4 regions of the Cytobacillus sp. FSL R7-0696 genome follow, and region 1 is predicted to be linked to each of the others. Evidence: riboswitches for the same ligand, from Rfam matches in the RefSeq annotation. Region 1 holds a riboswitch; each other region holds the start of a gene.
What was found. Region 1 has a riboswitch for cobalamin ahead of MKX29_RS06380 (ABC transporter substrate-binding protein). Riboswitches for the same ligand answer to the same signal wherever they lie in the genome.
Positions count from the first base shown of each region.

Region 2: linked by a shared signal. The riboswitch ahead of metE (5-methyltetrahydropteroyltriglutamate--homocysteine S-methyltransferase) and the one ahead of MKX29_RS06380 (ABC transporter substrate-binding protein) in region 1 are both predicted to bind cobalamin.
Region 3: linked by a shared signal. The riboswitch ahead of MKX29_RS03345 (hypothetical protein) and the one ahead of MKX29_RS06380 (ABC transporter substrate-binding protein) in region 1 are both predicted to bind cobalamin.
Region 4: linked by a shared signal. The riboswitch ahead of MKX29_RS20770 (acyl-CoA dehydrogenase family protein) and the one ahead of MKX29_RS06380 (ABC transporter substrate-binding protein) in region 1 are both predicted to bind cobalamin.

Region 1 is NZ_JBBOWA010000001.1:1,209,133-1,214,864, forward strand. It holds gene cbiB (adenosylcobinamide-phosphate synthase CbiB) at 1-389, opposite strand, end outside; gene MKX29_RS06370 (heme ABC transporter ATP-binding protein) at 379-1,854, opposite strand; gene MKX29_RS06375 (FecCD family ABC transporter permease) at 1,862-2,920, opposite strand; gene MKX29_RS06380 (ABC transporter substrate-binding protein) at 2,886-3,848, opposite strand; cobalamin riboswitch at 3,956-4,135, opposite strand; gene MKX29_RS06385 (hypothetical protein) at 4,189-4,968, opposite strand; gene mgtE (magnesium transporter) at 5,426-5,732, shown strand, end outside.
Region 2 is NZ_JBBOWA010000001.1:1,403,447-1,409,178, reverse strand. It holds gene MKX29_RS07400 (AraC family transcriptional regulator) at 1-805, shown strand, start outside; gene MKX29_RS07395 (hypothetical protein) at 1,167-1,457, shown strand; gene metE (5-methyltetrahydropteroyltriglutamate--homocysteine S-methyltransferase) at 1,478-3,778, opposite strand; cobalamin riboswitch at 3,924-4,103, opposite strand; SAM riboswitch class I at 4,158-4,270, opposite strand; gene MKX29_RS07385 (hypothetical protein) at 4,476-4,631, opposite strand; partial or broken gene MKX29_RS07380 (glycosyltransferase family 2 protein) at 4,914-5,732, shown strand, end outside.
Region 3 is NZ_JBBOWA010000001.1:642,349-648,080, reverse strand. It holds gene MKX29_RS03355 (MFS transporter) at 1-983, opposite strand, end outside; gene MKX29_RS03350 (MarR family winged helix-turn-helix transcriptional regulator) at 1,001-1,444, opposite strand; cobalamin riboswitch at 1,673-1,875, shown strand; gene MKX29_RS03345 (hypothetical protein) at 2,039-2,314, shown strand; gene mmgD (citrate synthase) at 2,259-3,380, shown strand; gene prpD (2-methylcitrate dehydratase) at 3,397-4,836, shown strand; gene prpB (methylisocitrate lyase) at 4,850-5,732, shown strand, end outside.
Region 4 is NZ_JBBOWA010000001.1:4,058,969-4,064,700, reverse strand. It holds gene MKX29_RS20775 (NAD(P)-dependent oxidoreductase) at 1-504, opposite strand, end outside; gene MKX29_RS20770 (acyl-CoA dehydrogenase family protein) at 519-2,186, opposite strand; cobalamin riboswitch at 2,387-2,571, opposite strand; gene MKX29_RS20765 (YhgE/Pip domain-containing protein) at 2,856-4,667, opposite strand; gene MKX29_RS20760 (efflux RND transporter permease subunit) at 4,654-5,732, opposite strand, start outside.

The sequences.
Region 1 (5,732 bases):
TCCCTACCAACAATATATGAAAGCTTTTGCCTTGCCTCACTTAATTGTTCCTTCTTTAAAGGCTCGTACACTTCTATTGCCGCTTCCTTTAAACTTTTTTGGGCGATGGTAGTTGCGATTAACACCGCCTCAAATAATATTCCCACGATAGGGTGGACCGCATAGGCAATCACCACAATACTTATCGATATAACTAATACAATCAATAAGACGGTTGTTAACATAGCTACACCTTTCCATTTTCTATGCTCCCCTATATTCCATTTCTTCCTTAAAAATCCTATTAAAGAACCCATCCACTTTACAGGATGCGGCCATTGCGGCGGGTCACCTATGAATCGGTCAATGACCACTGCTACTGTTAATGCGATTAAATGTTCAATCATCATCTGTTTCCTTTTTTCTTTTACGACTCTTGTGAATCGCTTTTTGTGTACATTCGTAAATACCTTTTCCAATTATTTTTCCTAGGGGTGTAACTGTTCCAGCGAAATCTATTTTCTCTCCGCTTTGTGTTGCAGCAACTAAGATACTATCCGTAGATGTGCCCGTGGCAACTGTCCCGGTTTCTTTGTCTCGTACTTCTAAATCCATTAATACTTTTGCTTTCGCTTCAGTTGCCGTCATCATTGCTTGAATAAATGCCTCTTCAGAAAGATGACCATTGACAAATATCCAACTATTTATAGTGCCTGGGGTTACTACCTCTTTATGTTTGCTCGCCATCGAAGCATCGACAGCGTTTCCTACACCTGCTGTGACCACGATCAACACAGAGAACAGATCCATTTCGTAAAATTCGTAGATCACATCATCCGTATACACCGCTGTCATCATCCCAACCGTTTCCGAAGGCTCAAACCCTTTTTCTATAAGAAAATCTACCATCTCCTCATAAAAATCATCACAGTTATAACTTTTATCAACATGACGATTAACAAATGTTTGATACCAGCCAATGCCAGAACCAACAACGCCTGATGACATTACCCTTAGAGGTTGGGCAGACTGAAGTGTAATATATTCTTCATTCACCATTAATATAGCCGGTGTAATAATTTCTTCATTTTGCCATTTCTCCTCAGGTATTAGGACTACTTGAGGTGCTGGTACTTTCGGGTGTCCGTGCTTCTTCACTTCAGTCTCATAGACTTCTATAATACGTGCTTCTTGCAATACTTCATTAGGTTTATCATTAGAGACTATTTTTCCATCATTTAATAAAACGATTTGATCACAATATAAACCGGCTAAATTTAAATCGTGAAAAATGGATAGGACCGTTAAACCCTTTTTCTCAGTCCACTCTTTTAACATATCTAGCAATTCTTTTTGATAAGATAAGTCTAAATGATTGGTTGGCTCATCAAGTAATAATATTTCTGGTTCTTGTGCGAGACTTTGTGCCAAAAACACACGTTGTCTCTCTCCACCTGATAGCTCAGTAATATTCTTATGTGCAAAATGCTGTACACCTGTTTGTTTCATCGATTGTTGCACAACTTCTTCATCATCTTCAGACCATGTTTGGAACCAACCACTTTGATGAGCATAGCGGCCAAGCGATACAATTTCCTTTACTGTATAAGAAAAACTATGTTCGGCATGTTGAGGTAGGACAGCAACGATTTTCGCTATTTCCTTCGTGTTATAATTTTGTACTGGTTGATCTTTTAAATAAACTTCACCAGATGTGACCGGTATAAGACCACTTAGCATCTTTAAAACCGTCGATTTGCCGCTCCCATTCGGTCCAAGTATGCCAAATAACTGTCCTTTCTCTACTTCAAAGGAAACATCATGAATGACCTGCTTGCCTCCATAACCACCGTTAATTTGTCGTAAGCTATACATCATCACATTATCCTCTGCCTTCCGCTCTTCTTTTAATTAGAATGATAGCAAAAACTGGTGCACCAATTAACGCAGTAATGACACCAATAGGTAACTCAGTAGGTGAAATGATTGTTCTTGCAAATAAATCAGCAAGTATTAAAAACCCAGCACCTGTCATCATCGATAAAGGAAGCAAGTGTCTATGGTCTGGTCCCCATAGCAATCTGGTTAGATGCGGAATGACTAAGCCGACAAATCCGATTGTACCTGACACTGCTACAGCGGCACCTGTTAAAATCGATCCGGCAATTAAGACCATCATCTTACGTTTCTGTACATTTACCCCGATATGACGAGCTCTTTCTTCGCCGAATGACATCGCATTTAATTCCTTGCTATTGGCAATGAGCATCGCAGACCCAATGATAAAGAAAGGAAGGATGATTTGAACATAGTCCCAACCTCTCATCGATACGCTTCCTAACAACCACCCAATAATCTGTCTCAGTTCATCCCCCGTTAAAGCAATCATTAAGGAAATAAATGCACCTAGAAAAGAACTGAAGATAATACCGGTTAAAATGATTGTCTCTACTCTCATGCCACGATCAATTTGTCGCGCAAAGAAAAGGACAACAATTATCGTTAGAAAAGCTGTTGTAATACTAAATAACGGTAAAGTAAAGGTGCCTACAAACGGAATGGATAAACCGAGAAAGATCGTTAATACAGCACCAACAGAAGCTCCTGAAGACACCCCCAATGTATAAGGGTCGGCTAAAGGGTTCCTTAATAAACCTTGAAAGGCAGCACCTGCAATTGCAAGTGATGCCCCGACAAAGCCCGCCAATACTACTCTAGGCAAGCGAATATTCATAACAATATTACTATGCATTGGATTAACATCATTACTTATCGGTAAACGTAAGATTTCCGCTCCAATGATATTGAATATATCTAACGGTAGCACTGAAACAGTGCCTATAGAAATCCCCATCATCATTGCTACACATAAGAAAACGAACGCACAGAGATAAGCAACACCTCTATTATTTAAATACTTCTGGGTAAATCGCTTTTGCAAGCTCCTCTACTCCTTCTACAAGTCTAGGACCTGTACGAGTTACCTTATCAGAGTGCACATCATAGACTTGCTTCTCTTTAACGGCTGTTACATCTTGCCAACCTTCTCGACTTAAAAGGGTTTCTACCGCATTTTCCGTATAATACCCGTATGTAGTGATAATCACATCAGGATTCTTTTCGATGACAGCTTCCTCGTCAATTTGTGGCCAACCTTCTTCTTCAATTACATTTTCCGCTTGGATCAAATTGAGCATATCATCTATAAATGTTTTTTGACCGGCAGTATATAAAGAAGGAGCTGCAGAGATTTCAACAAAGACAGATTTTTTCTCTTCAACAGACTTTGCTTTTTCTTCGATTTCTGCCAAACGGGTTTTCATTCCCTCAACTGTTTGACTTGCTTCTTCTGTTGCTCCTGTTGCTTTACCAATCATTTCAATGGAGTCATATACTTCTTTAAAATTCTGTGCATCATTGACAATAAGAACAGGAATACCAGCATCTCTTAATTGATCTAAGCCTTCAGTACTATTATGCGCTCCTGAATTATGTGCTAATACAACATCTGGATTTAAAGCAATAATTGCTTCTACATTAAATTCTTGTCCACCGATCTTTTCAATATCAGCCACTTCTTCTGGATAATTATCAAAATCAGATACACCGACTACCTTCTCACCTAACCCTAATTCGAAAGCGATTTCAGTATTACTCGGGATTAACGAAACAATCGCTTCTGGTTCCTCTTCAATCACCACTTCTTGATCCGCAGCATCCGTTAATGTTACAGGAAAAGCGCTAGTTTCAGTACTCTCTTCAACCTTCTCTTCTCCATCTTTCTTCGGCTCAGCTGTGTCATTCCCACATCCAGCAAGAATACCTGCTGATAGTAAAATCGAGACTAAAAATAAATACCATTTCTTCATGATTGACCCTCCTTAAAATATAAAACATCCCCAGTAGTAGGAGATGTTTGGAAGGAATAATCACGACAAAGAAGCCTTACCAAACACCCCCTATCCTCGTAGGTTACAGTGTTTATGGAAGATAGGCAGGTTTCCTGGCTTATGGTTTATAATCAAAGGCTCCTCCTATAGAACCTATATAGCAGTTGTCTTTGTTTATTAACCAGTTACAGTGGCGGGACCGCATTGGTTTTACACCAATTTCCCCTATTAAGTCAAAAATTGACACCTATTTCCTTAAATCTACAATTTTCTGTCGATTTTATTATACCTTATCATATTTTGTGGTGCATTATTATTTTTATGAATCAGTTACTTGCCATTCTTTCAGTTTTTTATCAAAAACCAATCTCGCGTCTGGCGTGGCTTCCTTCCTCATTGCTTCGAACTCATCATACATATCATCCATATTAGCGAAATCTCCAACTGTCCAGAGCGGTATATTAATTTTTGTACGTGTCTGCTCACTCTGTTCAAAAGAAATCACCAGGCCTTCCTTCATTAAATTTCTTAATGCCCTTAACGCGCCTTCTGGAACTTGTGGATATGTTTTTTTCTTTTTTAGGCCTAATAAAGATTTTTCTACTTTTAAATGCTCCATCTTCATAGCAGCAACGTCGCCAAGCATTTTGTAAAAGTCCTGCCAGTCTCGGTAATAGACCTTATTTAACCAACCATCATCATGCGCTAAATAACAATAACGATTGCTTAAATGGTTATAGAAAGGTTTCTTTAAATGCTCCTTTACATGACTAAGATATAGGAGCTCAGCAATTGCTTGAGCGGGCAATTCATTTAACGATTCTTCCTCCTCGAAATCTATCCAGCAAAAATCACCATAACTATAAACATCTTCGTTTATGAGTGCTGGCAGGTCTTCATGAGCCACCCAATCAAACATGGTATGTACATTCAGTTCCCCATTATCATACTGGTGCTTCACTAATAGAAGATGCCCAGTCCTGTTCTGTAATGATTGCATAAACTCAGAAAATTCAATTCCATAAGAAATAACGGACTGGTCCTTTTCGTTTAATAAGATATAGATGAGATCTCGAACACTATGATTTTTCTTTCGCAATTTAGAAACCTCCGAACTGAAAATAGAAAGACGAAGAGCAAATTCAATAGTACCACCTTAGTTATTACCCTCATACCACACACTATTTCGTTTTACTGCAATAATTTATACTAACTACATGTCAATCATAAACAACCGATACAATGCTTCATTTCATCCATTTCATTTTAGCAAAGATAAGGAAATACGATTATTAAAAAAACATTACAAAATAACTATTTCAATTCCTGAATTTTGTTCATACCCTAAAAAAGCCTTTTTGTATCAAACCAATGATAACATTCCACTTCTAACACATACTATGAAAATAACTAATGGATTAGCATACAATCTTAACTTTTAAACCATATATTACTTTAAAAAAATCATGATTTTCCCAGTTAAAGAATGGTAAGATAAGCATGTAATCTCCGTTTACAATTTAAGGGATATCCTCGGTTGAAAGGACTTGAGCTTTATGATTCAGACGATGACAGAAAACCAAATCGCTTTATTGATCATCAAAGCATTAAAGGATAATAAACAAAAAGAATTTAACAGGATTTTAGATGAACTGCAACCGTATGATATTGCTCAAGCTTATGATCATCTGCCTGAAAAGCATAAAAAACGTTTCTTATTATTTATGACTGCTGACCGCCTTGCCCAGTTGCTAGAGGAATTGAATAAAGACATGCAGCTAGAGGTTTTAAATAAATTAGAAAATGAGAAAACAGGAAAAGTCTTGGATTTAATGGATAATGACGACCTCGCCCTTTTACTTC
Region 2 (5,732 bases), 190 kb from region 1:
GGAATTGGAGCGCATTACAGGTACGTCTGTTTATCATTTTCGCCGAATGTTTTCATTCCTCTCTGGCATGACTTTAGGGGAGTATATTCGCAGTAGAAAATTATCTAATGCTACATTTGATTTGCTGAATGAGGGAATGAGCGTGACTGACGCAGCATTTAAGTGTGGGTATGAATCAGTTGATGGCTTTTCTCGCGCATTTCGAGAATGGTCAGGAATCAAACCATCAGAGGTTAAAAAGAAAAATAACCTTAAAGCATTTCCTAAGCTCTCCTTTCAATTAGTATTGCAAGGAGGAATAAATATGGATTACAGAATCGAGAAAAAAGAAGCCTTTAAGATAGTCGGTGTTCAAAAGAGAGTACCTATTCAATTTAATGGAGAAAATCAAGAAATAATAAAATTAGCAAAAAGCATTACACCAGAACAAAGAAAAGCATTGCATAGCTATGGGGATATGGAACCTTATCAAGTCGTGAACGCTTCATATAATTTGGATGACGGTTGTATGGATGAAAAGGGCAGTCTCGATCATATGATTGGATTCTTGACAAAAAAAGAAGTCACCGCTAATGAATTTACGGTAGTAGATGTGCCAGCTCTTACTTGGGCCATTTTCTCTTCTAAAGGAGCATTTCCAACAGTCATGCAAGAAACTTGGGCGAAATTTGCCTCTGAATGGCTTCCTTCGTCAGATTATGAATTAGTAAATGCGCCCAATATTTCATTTACTGGAGATATGACGGACTTAAATAATGTGTATAGTGAGATTTGGTTTGCGGTGAAAAGGAAAGGTGAAAAATAATAAAGGTAAAAATCAATAAATACGAATGATTGTGACCACAGTTTAGATTGTTGCTGTGGTTCTTTTTTGCTTTTATACGGTTGAATCTTCGACGCTTATAAAAGTATATATTTGTAAAAGAATTAATGGTTGGTATAATTTATAGTAAATGACCGTAAATTCGAAATCCTGGATAATAAAAAAGTTCTTTAGAAATGAGCAACATTAAAGTCGAGAACCGTAGCTAATAATGGAGTTCTAGGAAATATAAGCAACGTAAACCCATAAATTACGCGAATGAGCTAATTCCGGAAATTTATATTCCGCAAAGAGCGTTCACAGTCAATCACATACAAATCATAAAGAGAGGATGTATTCATTAATGAAAAAGTTTTTCCTGAATTTTATAAGTATTATTTCTTTTTCTCCCTTTATTACACAAGTCACACAAGAGGATGTTACATATAACATGCGGAAATTAAAGGAGTATAATTGGTTTAATGCTTATTTGCAGAATGAGATATATCAGCACCTCATTACCCATAATGAACGAGTACGGAATTTGATTGGTGGTTTTAACACAAGGAGATTTAATCATCGTCCTTATCAAAAGAAGATGGATAAGAAGTTAAACGCTGTGTTATTGAATGAGGAAATCCGAACGAATGTATAATCGTTCGGATTTCTGTTTGGTTATTCGCCTTTTTTTACAAGTAATTTTTCCCGCGACAGTTTGGCAGCTTGCACCATGACTTTTAGGGCTGCGACGGTTTCGTCAATGCCTCTTGTTTTGAGACCGCAGTCAGGGTTAATCCAGAAAAGTTGTGGGTCTAGTACTTGTAAGGCACGGTCGATGTTTTTCGTTAGTTCGTCGAGTTGTGGCACTCGAGGGCTGTGAATGTCATATACGCCTAGGCCGATACCTTGTTCGTAGGTGCTTTCTTCAAATGAGTGAATCAGCTCGCCATGACTTCTTGATGTTTCAATGGAGATGACATCAGCGTCGAGTGCTTGAATGCTTGAGATAATGTCTTCGAAATCGGAGTAGCACATATGCGTATGAATTTGTGTTTCATTTCTGACAGAAGTGGTGGCTAGTCTAAAAGCATAAACAGCAGCGTTCAGATAATCTTCCCACTTCTCTTGTTTGAGTGGTAATCCTTCACGAATGGCTGGTTCGTCTACTTGAATCATCCGGATACCATTTGCTTCTAGTGCTTCTACTTCTTCTCGAAGGGCAAGGGCAATTTGGTTTGCGACTTCGTAACGAGGGATATCGTCGCGGACAAATGACCAGTTTAAAATCGTAATCGGACCAGTGAGCATACCTTTTACCGGGTGATCTGTTAAGGACTGGGCATAGACTGTTTCTGCAACTGTCATTGGCTGTTCGAATGAGACATCTCCATAAATAATTGGTGGTTTGACACAACGAGAGCCATAAGACTGCACCCAACCGAATTTTGTGAATTGGAATCCGGCTAATTTTTCACCGAAGTATTCGACCATATCTGTGCGTTCGAATTCACCATGAACAAACACATCAAGGCCTAGCTCTTCTTGAATATCAATCCACTTTTTAATTTCCGTTTTGATATATGTTTGATAGTCAGTAGCAGTTAACTCTCCTTTACGCCATTTTAAACGATTTCTTCTCACTTCCTGTGTTTGTGGGAAGCTTCCAATCGTTGTTGTAGGTAGGAGTGGTAGTTGGAAGGCTGTTTTTTGTGCTGCTTGACGAACAGAATAAGGTGCTTCGCGCTCTGCTAGTGATGATGGTAAGTTTTGAATGGCTGTTTGTACTTGTTGATTGTTTCTAATAGAAGATTGATTTAGCGCCTCGATAGCAGTTCGTCTCTTGTTTACCTCATCTTGGATTTGCTCTTTTCCTTCTCTTATTCCTTTTGTTAGCACTACGATTTCTTGTAATTTTTCATCAGCAAAGGCGAGTGCGGTCTTTAATGTATGATCAAGTGTTTCTTCAATTTTGACTGTAACGGGTACATGCAATAAGCTGGATGAAGGCTGGATGATTAAGCGATCCTTCGGAACAATTGCTGTAATTTCTTCTAGAAGAGAGAGCTTATTATCAAGTTTGGCGCCCCAGATATTACGGCCATCGATGACACCTGCAGCTAATACTTTATCACTTGGGAAGCCGAATTTTTGTAAGGAAGCGAGGTTTTGACCTGCATCATGGACAAAATCAAGGCCGATCGCTTGCACAGGTAAAGAGGTAACAGCTTCATAATGAGTGATGCTTTCAAAATACGTTTGTAAAATGATATTTATCTGTGGTGCTGCCTCGTGTAATGTTTGGTAAACTGCTTGATAGAGTGAGATGTCTTCTTCTGTGAGGGTAGTGGCTAAAATAGGTTCATCGATTTGCACCCACCAGGCACCTTCTTGCTGTAATTCTTTTAAAATTTGTGCATAAAGAGGAACGAATTGATTGACGATTGATTTGAATTCACTTTCTTTGTAGCCTTTTGATAATTTCACAAAAGTAATCGGGCCCAAGATAACCGGTTTTCCGTCGATTTCAAGCTTCTCTTTTCCTTCTTTATAAAAGGCAAGTGGCCGGTTTTCAGCAAGTGTTGGCTTGAGGTTGGTGAGTTCTGGCACGATGTAGTGATAGTTTGTGTTAAACCATTTGGTCATTTCAGCTGCCACGGCATCTTTGTTCCCTCTGGCAATATCAAAATACGTTTCAATATCAACCTTCCCACCTCTGTATGTAAAACGCTCAGGAACAAGTCCAAACATCACAGCTGTATCGAGGACATGATCATACAGTGTGAAATCACCAACCGGGATGAGATCAACGCCAAGTTGTTTTTGTTTCTCGAGAGAGGATAAACGTATGACTTCCATTTGTTGCAGAAAAGTCTCTTTATTCAACATACCACTCCAAAATTGTTCTAGAGCTTTCTTCCACTCCCGCTTCTCGCCAATTCTTGGATAACCTACATTTGAGCTTTTTACTTCAGTCATTTTAAACACTCCTTTTATGATTGTATTTTCTCAACAAACAATCTCTCTATCTATTATTAAATGAGAGATTCATACGCAATAAAGAGTTGAGACCATTTGATTTGCTCAACACGTATTCATCACTCCTCTCTATGCATCCGTAGAGTCTAAGTGCAAACAACAGACAGGTCTCCTGACTTCAGATCATCGCTTGTTATCCCTTCCCATTTTAATTATGAAATAGTGGTTAATGATAAGTCGCTCTCCTTCACAGTGGCGGGACCGTGCCGGCATTCCACCGGGCTTCCCTTTTAAGCAATCATGCATCCGTTGCCTTTGTTATTTAGTTTTGAAGATACAAAAGACCTCTCTAAATTAAAAATAGAGAGGTCTTTATCCTCTCTTATTTGCCAAAGCTATTACACTTTGCAGGAATTAGCACCTTTTTAACAAATAATTGTTAAAGGTTGCTGGGTTTCATCGGGCCAGTCCCTCCACCTCTCTGAATAAGAGAATTACATATTTATAATATTTTGAATTTTACAGATATATTAGCATAATAAATGGAAGCTGTCAAAATAAATTCTTCATGAGTGATATATATCATCAGATTCAAGCCACTTGCGAAATTTATGTAGATGGTAATAATGCTTGCCATTAAGAATGACTTTTGGTGCGTGAGGATGCTTCTGTAATAGATCCTTCATGTCTGCTTCACTTAAATAAAGTAAAGATGAAGGTGGCTTTGCTCCACAAGTAAATGATTCATATTACCTTCATTTTTACTACTAAATTGCTTCAACCCATTGCCTATGAAATAGCCAAGTAATGCTAAACCGACGGCAATCCAAATAAAATTCAACTCGAATTCCAATTTGTAATCCCCCTTAAATACATATATATCTACTTTAACATCTCCTAACGAATAGTAATAATCTATTTTTTAGTGCCGAATCCGATCAATGCCCCCATAATTAAACCAATCTACCCTGTCTATCGCACCATCTTTCATAGATTGTATACTTGTCCGAGAACAAAAATGGCCAAGCTGTATATATTGATATTACTTAGTGTTTTTCTCGGGTTTGTGATGGAAAAGGCTATAGTTAGCACAAAGGAGACTATTAATTTTGCTGAAGGAGAGAAGTGAAGTGTTATGAATCTATCTGTTATTATTCCCATTCAGAATGAAGAATCTACGTTGTCAGCCGTTTTAGAAGAGTTAATGAAGATTGAGCCATATGAAATCATCGCTGTTTTGAATGGTTCAACAGATGGATCGGAGAAAATAGCGGAAGCATTTGAATGTAGAAAGCTTGTTTATAAAGAACCTCTAGGGGTGGATATTGGACGAGCAATTGGTGCAAGGGAGGCAAAAGGAGATACGCTTCTTTTTATTGATGGTGATATTGTCGTTAGAGCACAGGAGCTACAAGCACTGCTTGATGGCATTCGGGATGGGGCTGATATTGCCCTAAATGATTTAAGCTGGACAATGAAGCGCCCCATTAGACCACATCCGACAGCAGTATCAAAGTTCTCTCTTAATCATTTTTTAGGTAAAGGTGAGTTATCCGTTAATTCCTTAGTCGCTGTTCCTCATGTGATGAAAAAATCAGCGCTTGATACAATTGGTTGGGAGAATTTAGCTTGTCCGCCATTAGCTCATAGTATAGCTGTGATGAAAGAATTAAAGATGAGTGCACCAGTCGCCATTGACGTGATTGCTACAAATAAGATTCGACCGAAACATCAACAGAAGATTACGGGCTCCTCTTTTTCATTTTCAACAAGTTTAATAATTGGTGACCACTTACGTGCAGTGGCGCAACTGATTGAAGAGAGAGGATATCGCGGTGGTTTAAATGATGGCAGGCGAAATCGGCAATCTTTTAAGGAATATGTACAAGCCTTTTCGGTAAAGGAAGAGAAACGAGCGAAGTATAGTGCGATTATTCCTGTAGGGAAGGAGCCG
Region 3 (5,732 bases), 570 kb from region 1:
GTTAATTTGATCGCAATCGCTTGTGTACAAGACTGCATATTTCCAAAGCCTAAGCCAATCAAAGCCCCCGCCACTAATAGCATAACACCATTTGCTGAATTACTAAGTAAGAATAGACCTACGCCAAATAAAATGAACGCTGGATACATCACATAATTTGCCCCTTTGCTGTCCATTAACCTACCAGTGAAAGGACGGGATAGTAAGACAGCAATGGCATAGACAAAGAAGAAAAAGCTAGCAGCACTTACTAAGTCCTTTTCAATTGCATAAAAGTTAATAAAAGACAAGACGCTTGAATAACAAAATGCGACTGTTAATGTGACGAGTGCAATTGGAAGTGCCTTTGGTTCAATAAAGCTAGATAATTGAAAACCAGATGATTGAAATTGAGCTTTCTGATCTTCAGTTAACTCTTTCACATTCACCGTTAACCCGATAAGTAGGCCAATAATACCAAGAATCAAACAAAAAATGAAAATCGTATGAAAAGTTGTGTATTGACTCATTAACATACCGATAAAAGGTCCTATTGCTGTAGCTAAAGTATTACTCATACTAAAATAGCCGATTCCTTCACCTTTCCTTGTTTGCGGAATAACTGAAGCGACAATTGTACCACTTGCTGTACTTGCCATCCCTAATGTTAAACCGTGGATAAAGCGGGTAATAAGTAAGAAATTGACATCAATTTCAATAAAATAAAGACTTGTTGATAAACTAAATAATAGTAAGCCAATGATTAAAGTCTTCTTCCGTCCAATACGATCAATATATTTACCTATAAACAATCTTCCTACCAATGTTCCTATAATAAATATGCCAGTAACTAAGCCAGCTTGGCTGGCGGTTGCATGATGTGCTTCAACGGCATACACGGCAATCGTAACCATTAATAAATAAAACACTAATGTTAGAAAAAAGTTTACGGAAGAAACGGTGATAAAGTCCTTGGTCCATAATTTTTCTTTTGTTGAACTCATTTTCTTTTTCTTCCTCCTTACAAATTGCTTTTAATAATATCAAAAATACGAATACATTCTTCTTGTTCTTCAGGTGTGATTCCCTCTAATATTTCCATTTCGAACTGATCAATCGGAATGCGGATTTTTTTGTATATGTGCTCACCTTCGTTCGTTATTTTCATTTTCTTTTCACGTTTATCCATGCTTGGGATTTTTTCTACATATCCATATTCCTCAAGCTGATTTATTGTCCTCGTGACTGTTGGCTTTTCAACACCTTGATACGCAGCAATCTCTACTAAAGTTGTTGGACCAAAATGGTAGAGATAATAAAGGATTGTCCACTGTGCCCGTTGTAATTGATGTTTCGTTAATAAGCTGTTCAGTCTATTCTCAAAAGGGCGATAAAGCATCATAAAGTGATGAAAGAACCTTTGGCTAGCAATAATAATATTCACCTCATTTAAAATAGTTATCAATGGTAACTAATATACTATAACAAAAAGCCGTCTTGTCTGTCTATGGGCGATAGCTTTTTTTCTGTAAAATGGTAAATGTTATGTTAAAATTGTATTTCTTTTAAGATATGTTTGTAGGCGACATTTAAATTGTTATAATAAAAAGTGTTAATTTTAAAGTGAAAAGTAGTGCGATTAAGAAAATAATTGTCAATTTTCTAAAATATTGATATATTTAAATAGAACAACTTAATATTTTCAAAAATAGGTGTAAATAGAATGCTAGCTTGTCTATTTACTTAAAAGGGAAGTACGGTTGGATTCCGTCGCTGTCCCGCAACTGTATTTGCGAGTGATATGAAAGATACCACTGTTTCCTAAAATTGGAGATGGGAAGGTTTCGTATCATGTTGACCATAAGCCAGGAGACCTGCCTGTTTAGTGTAAACATCAATTCCTACGTGGATATAGGAGGTGTTAAGTACGGGTAATGAATACATGCCAAAGTCGCATGTTTATTTTAGTATTCGTTTGAACTTAACAACTTCTTTCTAGAAGTTGTTTTTTTAATGGATTGATATGGTAAAAAGGTGAGCAAGAACGGAGGAAAAAGCTTTGTTTGGAACCGTTCCTTATTATGTGAACATAATGAAATCAACGATCATGATGAACAGCTATTCTGCTGAGAGTTATAGTTTAAGAAAAGTATTAGATCAGTATAAAGAAGACATCCGAACACTCTCTGTAGAAGAAGAGAAGATCCAAATATATTTAAGGAATGCTGAAAGGGCTTACAGCATTGTCAGGCATGATGTAATTGGATGGGAGGAAAATGATTGTGAGCATGGAGGAGAAGTATATACCAGGGTTAGAGGGAATCATAGCTTCTGAGACCGGCATCTCATTTTTAGATACTGTTCATGGAGAGATTGTCATAAAAGGTTATGACTTAATTCAACTTTCAAAAACGAAAAGCTATTTAGATATTATCCATTTACTTCTAGAAGATCAATTACCAACAGACGAGGAAAAAACTTCATTAGCTAATACGTTAAAGTCCTATTATGAAATACCGACGGCCGTCATGGAGGTTTTTACTCATTTGCCAAAAGGAACACATCCAATGGATGGGCTCCGCACTGGCATCTCGAGCTTGGCTGGATATGATACGACCTTAGAAGATAGGTCGAAGCAAGCAAATAAAGAAAGAGCTTATCGCCTACTTGGAGGAGTTCCGACAATTGTAGCTAACAGTTATCGTATATTACAAGGTCTGGAGAGAATTGAACCGGATAAATCCCTATCGTATAGTGCCAACTTTTTCTATATGTTAACTGGTAGAGTACCTTCCGATTTAGAAGAAAGAGTATTTGACCAGTCATTACTTTTATATAGTGAACATGAAATGCCAAACTCAACATTTACAGCAAGAGTAATTGCTTCTACACAATCCGATCTATTTGGAGCGTTAACGGGTGCAGTTGCAAGTTTAAAAGGTAGCTTGCATGGCGGTGCGAATGAAGCGGTTATGTACATGTTGAATGAAGCGGAAAGTGTCGCTGGCTTGGAAGGCCTCTTCTATAAAAAACTATTTAAAAAAGAAAAGATTATGGGCTTTGGTCATAGAGTTTATATGAAAAAAATGGACCCAAGAGCATTAATGATGAAGGAAGCTCTACAGGAGTTATCCATACAACATGGAGATGATTCGTTGCTTCGAAAATGTGAAGCAGGAGAAAGAATCATGGAGCTAGAGAAAGGGCTATACCCTAATTTAGATTATTATGCCGCACCGGTTTATGGCATGTTAGGGATTCCTATCCCACTTTACACACCGATTTTCTTTAGTGCAAGAACGGTTGGTTTATGTGCCCATGTCATTGAACAGCATGAAAACAATCGCTTATTTAGACCGCGGGTCATTTATTCAGGTGCACGCCATACCTTACCAAATTGAGGAGGAGTACGAGTAAATGCTGAAAACGAATGAAAAGGTTGAAACCGATGCTATTTTAACGAAAATTGCTGATTATGTATTGGATTATGAAATAACAAGTGAAGAGGCTTATCGCACAGCACATTATATCTTGCTCGATACAATTGGTTGTGGAATATTAGCGCTTGATTATCCTGAATGTACCAAACTACTTGGTCCTGTTGTGCCAGGAACGGTTGTACCTAATGGAACAAGAGTCCCTGGTACATCATTTGAATTAGATCCTATTAGAGGTGCATTTAATATTGGCTGTATGATTCGCTGGCTGGATTACAATGATACATGGTTAGCTGCTGAATGGGGGCATCCTTCTGACAACCTTGGTGGCATTTTGGCAGTTGCAGATTATTTAAGTAGGCAACGTCTTTCAGTGGGTAAAGAGCCAGTTAAAATGATTGAAGTCCTGGAAATGATGATCAAGGCTCATGAAATTCAAGGAATATTAGCGCTAGATAATAGTTTAAATCGCGTGGGTTTAGATCATGTACTGTTTGTTAAAGTGGCAACAACTGCTGTTACGGCAAAGATGCTTGGTGCAACAAAAGAAGAAGTGATTCATGCACTATCACTTGCATGGGTGGATAATTCTGCATTAAGAACATATCGTCATGCGCCAAATACGGGTTCAAGAAAATCATGGGCTGCTGGAGATGCGACAAGTAGGGGTGTTCAGTTAGCTATGATGGCAGTAAAAGGTGAAATGGGCTATAACAGTGTCTTATCTGCACCTAACTGGGGATTTGAAGACGTTCTGTTTAAAGGGCAAAAACTTACCCTACAAAGAGAGTTCAGTGCTTATGTAATGGAAAATGTATTATTTAAAGTTTCTTATCCGGCGGAATTTCACGCGCAAACTGCAGCAGAGTGTGCCGTTTCACTTCATCAAAATGGTGATGTAGGTGATTTAAACGATATCGATCGAATTACGATTACCACACATGAATCAGCGATTAGGATTATCGATAAAACAGGTCCATTACATAATCCAGCTGACCGCGATCACTGTATTCAGTACATTACAGCTATTGGTTTATTAAAAGGAAATATTCGCGCTGAGGATTATGAGGATGATGTAGCTAGCGACCCCCGAGTAGACAGCTTACGAGAGAAGATGGAGGTTGTGGAAGATCTGCAATACTCGAAGGATTATTTAGATCCGAACAAGCGCTCAATCGCTAATGCTGTTCAAATCTATTATAAAGATGGAACTTCTTCTGAGAAGATTGAATGTGAATATCCATTAGGTCACCGATTCCGCCGTGACGAAGCGATTCCAAAAGTATTGCAGAAGTTTGAGTATAATATTAAAACTCATTTTTCTAACAAGGCACAAACAAGCATTGCTGGAGCTGTTTCCGATCAAGAAACGTTAAAAGAGATGCCAGTGAATGAATTTATGAATTTATTCTTAATCTAGGAGGGGATGCAAGATGGCATGGATTGTTCATAAACCTGTGACTCAACAAGATTTAGCTGAGCAATTTCGTTCAAAAATGCTAGATAAGAATATATTGCAAATACCTGGGGCACATGATGCAATGGCAGGCTTAATGGCAAAACAAGCAGGCTTTCATGCTTTGTATTTATCAGGCGCTGCATATACGGCAAGTAAAGGACTGCCAGACTTAGGTATGGTTACATCTGCTGAGATGGCAGAGAGAGCGAAAGAAATTATTCGAGCAACTAATTTACCATTACTTGTTGATATTGATACGGGGTTCGGTGGGATATTAAATGCGGCAAGAACAGCTGTGGAAATGCAAGAAGCTGGAGTGGCTGCTGTGCAGATAGAGGATCAAAAGTTACCGAAAAAATGTGGCCATTTAAATGGAAAACAGCTAGTAACATCAGAAGAAATGATACAAAAAATTAGAGTGATTAAAGAAGTTGCCCCTCATCTAATGATAATAGCAAGAACAGATGCACGAGCGGTGGAAGGACTTGATGAAGCGATTGAACGAGCGAAAGCATATGCAGAAGCTGGAGCGGACGCTATTTTCCCGGAAGCATTAAAAACGGAAGAAGAGTTTAGTCTATTTTCACAAGCGATTTCAATTCCTTTACTAGCAAATATGACTGAATTTGGTCAGACTCCCTACTACTCAGCGGATGAATTTTCACAAATGGGCTTTCAAATGGTTATCTACCCTGTTACTTCATTAAGAGTGGCAGCGAAGGCATATGAAAACGTTTTTAATATCATTAAAGAAACAGGTTCACAAAAAGATGCGCTTGCTAATATGCAAACAAGAAAAGAACTATATCAAACAATCAGCTATGATGATTTTGAAGAATTAGATGATACATTAGCAA
Region 4 (5,732 bases), 2.8 Mb from region 1:
GCTTTCAATTCGTTCATTCACATGAAAAATATTCTCTCCAAGAATATTTAACAATGGTTGGGATTGCTCGAAAGCTTGTTTAGGACCACCGACCATAATGGTTAAAGTACGATTTTCAGCACCGATTACACCCCCACTGACAGGAGCAGCAAGAAAATGAATGCTCTTCTTTTTTGCTTCTTCTGCTAATTTTTGATTCAAGCTAGGAGCAACCGTACTTGTATCAATCAGGACAATGCCTTCCCGTCCTTTTGTAATCAATCCTTCCTCACCTAAATAGATTTCTTCCACCGCTTTCATTGATGGTAAGCTTGTGAAAATAAAATTTACTTGCTTTATGATATTATTGATAGATAATCCAATCACACCTCCCGACCTTAGCAATGCCGCTTCAGCATCTTTGTTGAGGTCGACGCCGTACACTTCATTGCCTTCTGATAATAAGCTTTGCGCCATCGGTAAACCCATATTCCCTAAACCAATAAAACCGATTTTCTCACCCATCATTTAAGCTCCCTTCATTTCAGTAATTTTGGTTGATCAATAAGTATTTGTGCTAATTGCCTTTTTTTCAATAACAGATTGCTGTAGAGTGGGATTTGGTAATTTTCAATGTTTGCGAATGCAACGAATCGTTCTTTTTCATCAAGTATCGCTGCTGAAATCAGGCTAATCGTTTGTTGTTTCAAATATTGAAAGCATTGTTCGCATATAATATCAGTCGCTAAATCTTTCCACTTTTGATTTTGTTTTCGATGTTGCAGTTTTGATGTCCGCATATAAGTCGATTCCATTGTGTATAGTTCTGTGATGATATTAGCTAAAAGACGTGCATACTGCTGTTCCCTATTTATATCAATCTTTGCATTTGAAACCGCTTCCAAAGACAGCGATAACAGTTCTTTTCCTAACTCAATAAATTGGCTGTTTCTATCTTGGTGTAATGGTGTAGGGGTATTGATTGTGATATCTTTAGATGAGTGTTTGTGAAGTAAGTTTTTTGCTATGGTTAAGCGATTGATTTCGTTTGTTCCTTCAAAGATACGACTGATTCGAGCATCCCTATATAGTCGCTCAACATCGTAATCTCTCATATAACCGTATCCACCGTGAATTTGAACGGCCTCATCTGTTACATGCCCAAGCATTTCAGAGCATCGTACTTTGTTTATGGCACATTCCATTGCGAATGCTTTTAAAGAGGTGATTCCTTCATCTGTTGGAGCTTGATCAATCATATCTGCTGTGCGATAAGCGGCACTTTCACTTGCATAAATAGATGTCACCATTTCAGCTAATTTTTCTTGTATCAACGTAAATTCAACCAGCGCTCTATCAAATTGTTGTCTCTCTTTCGCATAGCTAAGAGAAAAGTTGAAGGCTTGTTTAGCTGTGCCAATATTCGAGAAAGCTAGCTTCAATCTAGCAAGATTTAATATATTCATGGCAACTTGATGACCTTTTCCTTTTTCTCCTAGTATATTAGCGGATGGCACAACGACATCTTCCAATATAAGAGTAGCTGTTGATGATCCATGAATACCCATCTTTTCTTCTTCTGCACCAATAGATACGCCTGCTATGTCTTTTTCAACAATAAAAGCAGTCATCCCGTCATTTGTTTGGCAAAATACAACAAACACATTTGCTATGTGAGCATTGGTAATCCATTGTTTTTCCCCATTTATTATCCAACTATCACTCTTGCTGTTGTAAATAGCTCTTGTTTTCGGTGAAAGTGCGTCCGATCCAGCTCCTGCTTCCGTTAAGGCATAAGCACCAATCCAATCCCCGGAGATGAGTTGTGGTAAATACTTTTGTTTTTGTGCTTCTGAACCAAAATAAACATACGGTAATGTGCCAACACCTACATGAATATTATACGAAACACTAAAAGCCCCACCGTATCCTATCTTTTCAGCTATAAGCCCGGATAATTTTTTACCAAGTGCAAACCCGCCATAATCCTCAGGTACATCAATAGCTAGTAGACCTAGTTCCCCTGATTTTTGAAACAGATTCTTAGCCACTTCATAGTTCTTTTTTTCTAATGAATCTATTTGGGGCAACACTTCATTCTTAATAAATAATTCTGCCGTTTGTGCAATGAGTTGTTCCTCTTCAAGAAAATCTTCAGGAGAAAAAATATCTCCCTTTTCTTCTAGCGTTTTTTTTAGCTTCGCCATCGTGCACTCCCTTTACATCTTTCCATCTCCTTTGATTGAGCGCTTGCTCAAATCAGTAGCAAGAAGCAAACCACCTTCAAAAAAAAACAACTCCTGTTAAAAGAAGTTGTTAAGTAACGAGTGGACAAACAAATAAACATGTGTTGAGTAATATACATGTTCTTCTATCCGCACTTAACACCCCCTATCCGCGTAGGTAATGATGTTGGCTAAAACAGGCAGGTCTCCTGGCTTATGGTCGTGGCGGATTTGTTCCTTCCCTATTCAATAATGAATAAGTGGTTATGTACAATCCGCTCGCAAATACAGTTGCGGGACAGCACCGGAGTCTAACCGGTTTCCCTTTTAAGCTTGATGAACAAGCACCTGTTTATTTAGCTTATTTAGTTTCACACTAACAATATATCAATTTTTCGGAAAATTTACAATTTATTTTTTAGAATATGTATTCTCAGCTTAAAATGATGAAAAAGTTAGGCTCTTTATCATTTTTCTTCCAACCACAATATAAGCTAGAGTCATTGATTAAATCCACTCCTACAACCCGAGTAGAAGAAAGCCTAATTCTTCATTTTGACCGATCGTTTGATGTAACATGAAAGGTTTATATAAATTTACCACCAAAAAGAGAAACACGCCTCCTAGATTGCAGTGGCGTGTTTTTCAAGTTTACTTAAATAAGTTAAGAAGTTTCTCGAAGAATCCTACTTTATCTTTTGTTTCTTTTACATCTTCTTTGTTATCTTTAATTTTAATCTTATCTGTTTGGATGACAAATTGGACTAGTTCCAACTTTTCATTATTTTTATCTGATACAAAAGAAATTGGCTCATAATCAGATTTATCATATTGCGATATCATTTCATCCACTTCTTTTGTCACCTCATCAGGAATGTCTTTAGTTGCATCATGTAATTGTCCAGTTCCATTATGAAGCGAGCCAGCTCCTTTGGTTAGTTGCTCAGCTCCAGATAGAGAACCGCTAATTCCTTCATGGATGTCACTATATGATGTACTTAATTCAGAAACACCGCCTGTATAAGCAAGTAACCCTTGGTGGAATTGATTATAGTTAGATACCATTTCTTCAACACCAGATGTCAATTGTTTTAACCCTTCATCAATGTCAATTTGAAGAATAGATTCGTCTATATTAGATGATATTGCACGAAGGTTACCTGCTGCTTCTCTCATTGATTGACTAAAGGTTGATAGCGGTTCAACCATGTCTGTAAGGTTATCTTTGGCTAGTAGTAGAACTTCTTGAGCAGCTTTTGTCCCTCTATAGGTTTCTACCAATTGATCAATTACCTCTTTATCCGCATTACTTTCATATAATTTATTTATCTCTTTATCTGAAATTTGGTTATCTGGTATCTGCTCCAGAGCACGATTGATTTGTGTTTTTACCTCATTATAATTAACAACTACTTGGTCTACATCATTTGCTGCTTGTTCTAGATTATCCGCTACCTCAGGCAGATCGATTGTTACATTCTCGAGTTCCCCAATACCACTTACGCCACTGGCTTGTTTCATCTCATCTTTAATCAAAGATAAAGTATTATTTATTTGTGCTGATCCTTCTGTTAATTGGTTACCAGACTGACTTAATTCATTTAGTCCTTTTTTATATTGTGCAGACCCACCCTCTAAAGACCGTAAGCCTGATGATAGTTCATTCATTCCTATTGCTAAGTCTCCGACACCATGATGAATGTCACCAATTGCCTCAGTTAATGAGTGAAACTCACTCGTCAATTCTTCAGTATCTGGGCTATCAATGGCAAGTGAAGCAGGTAAAGCAGATATTTGCACACCTTCTGTTTCAAAATGATTTGTTTCTGCCTCAATCGTAAATACTTCTTCCTGCTCCGGCATAACGGTAAAAGTGAGCTGCTTATCTTTGCCGGATTGTGCAACAGTGGCATTCTCGGCTTTTATCTCCTTGAATTTTTCAGTGTTCAGCGGTACGCTAATTTGCAGCATATAATTTTCAGAGAATGAAGAACGCTTACCTTCATTCGCTTCTACAGCAATTTCCATTTTTATATCGCCCGATTTACCAGCTAAATTTTCTGGTTCAACCTTTTTATTATTAAGGTAATAATTTATTGTAAAACGCCAAGGTAACTCAAAGTTATTTGGTAAGTTTCCTTGATAATAGTAATTTTCTTCTTTTGCTTGTAATGTGATCTGATCATTTTCTTTGCTAATTTTTGATGTGTCAGTTAGATTTTTAACCTTTTGGTAATTCCCAAAATCTTCTATCACACCAGGTTCTATCAGTTCAAACGAATTGACAACATATAATTCGGTTAGGTTACCGTCTGCTAGCAAGTTAGCATAAATCACTTCATTTTTGTTTGCTACTTTCCCTTTACTCATTCCGCCTTTAACTGTTTGTGATTCAGCATGTATATTCATCACAGGAAAGAAAAATAGGGAAGCAGTGATAAGCATCCATTTAATGATCTTCATGTTTTTCCTCCTTGTTACTAAAGTCCATTTGTAGAGATGTTTTTTGAATCAATTTATCACATAGTAATAATAATGCAGGTAGAAAAAGGATAACGAGTAAAAACGCGAGCAATGCTCCTCTACCTAATAATAATCCAATAGAACCGACGATTGGATTTGAAGAAGTTAGCCATAATATAAATCCGACACTAGATAAAATGGAGGCAGACACGATAATGGAAAATAATTTCTCATCAATTGTTTTTCTCATCGCTTGTTTTGGAGAAAGTTTTCCACGATTATGCTTATAAGTCTCTGTTAATAAAATGGCATAATCGACCGTTGCTGCAAGCTGTACAGTGCTAACGATGAGATAACCAATAAATACTAATGACGTATCGGTAAAATAGGGTATGGCGAGATTAATCCAAACAGAAGATTGTATTGTTAATAATAAGATAATCGGTAATGATAATGATTTGAATGTGACAAGTAACACGAATCCAACCGCGATAACGGTTAAAGTATTTACTAAAGAATTATCTTCTGTAACCGTTGATTTCATATCATAAAGTGCAACACTTTCGCCTAAAGTTAACGCTTGATTACCAAAATACTTAGTACCTATTTCCCTTATCTCTTCTACTAATTGAAAAGGAATATCTCCTTCTGTTCCTGCATCAGTATTAATGATGATTCGACTGTAATTATTGGATAAGAATTGTTCCTTTGCTTCCTCCTCTAAATATTCTTGCGGAATAGTCGAACCAACCATATTCGTGTAGCCAATTACATTTGAGACATGGTCAACCTCTTCAATAGATGCAATCATTTCTTTTTCTTTACCTATTTCATTATTAGGTACCAATAATACTACAGCGGTTGATTCGCCAAATATTTCTTCTACTTTTTGGATGTCTTGCCCTAACCTAGTACTGTCAGGTTGATCCCCCATTCCATAAGTAAATGAGGTTTCTTTTTGTGCTAAAAAGCTAGGTATAACGAGAAGTAAGACGAAAATCAAGACCGGAAACCTTAACTTTAATGTTTTTTTTCCAATACCTTTAAAATTTGGTATTAATGATT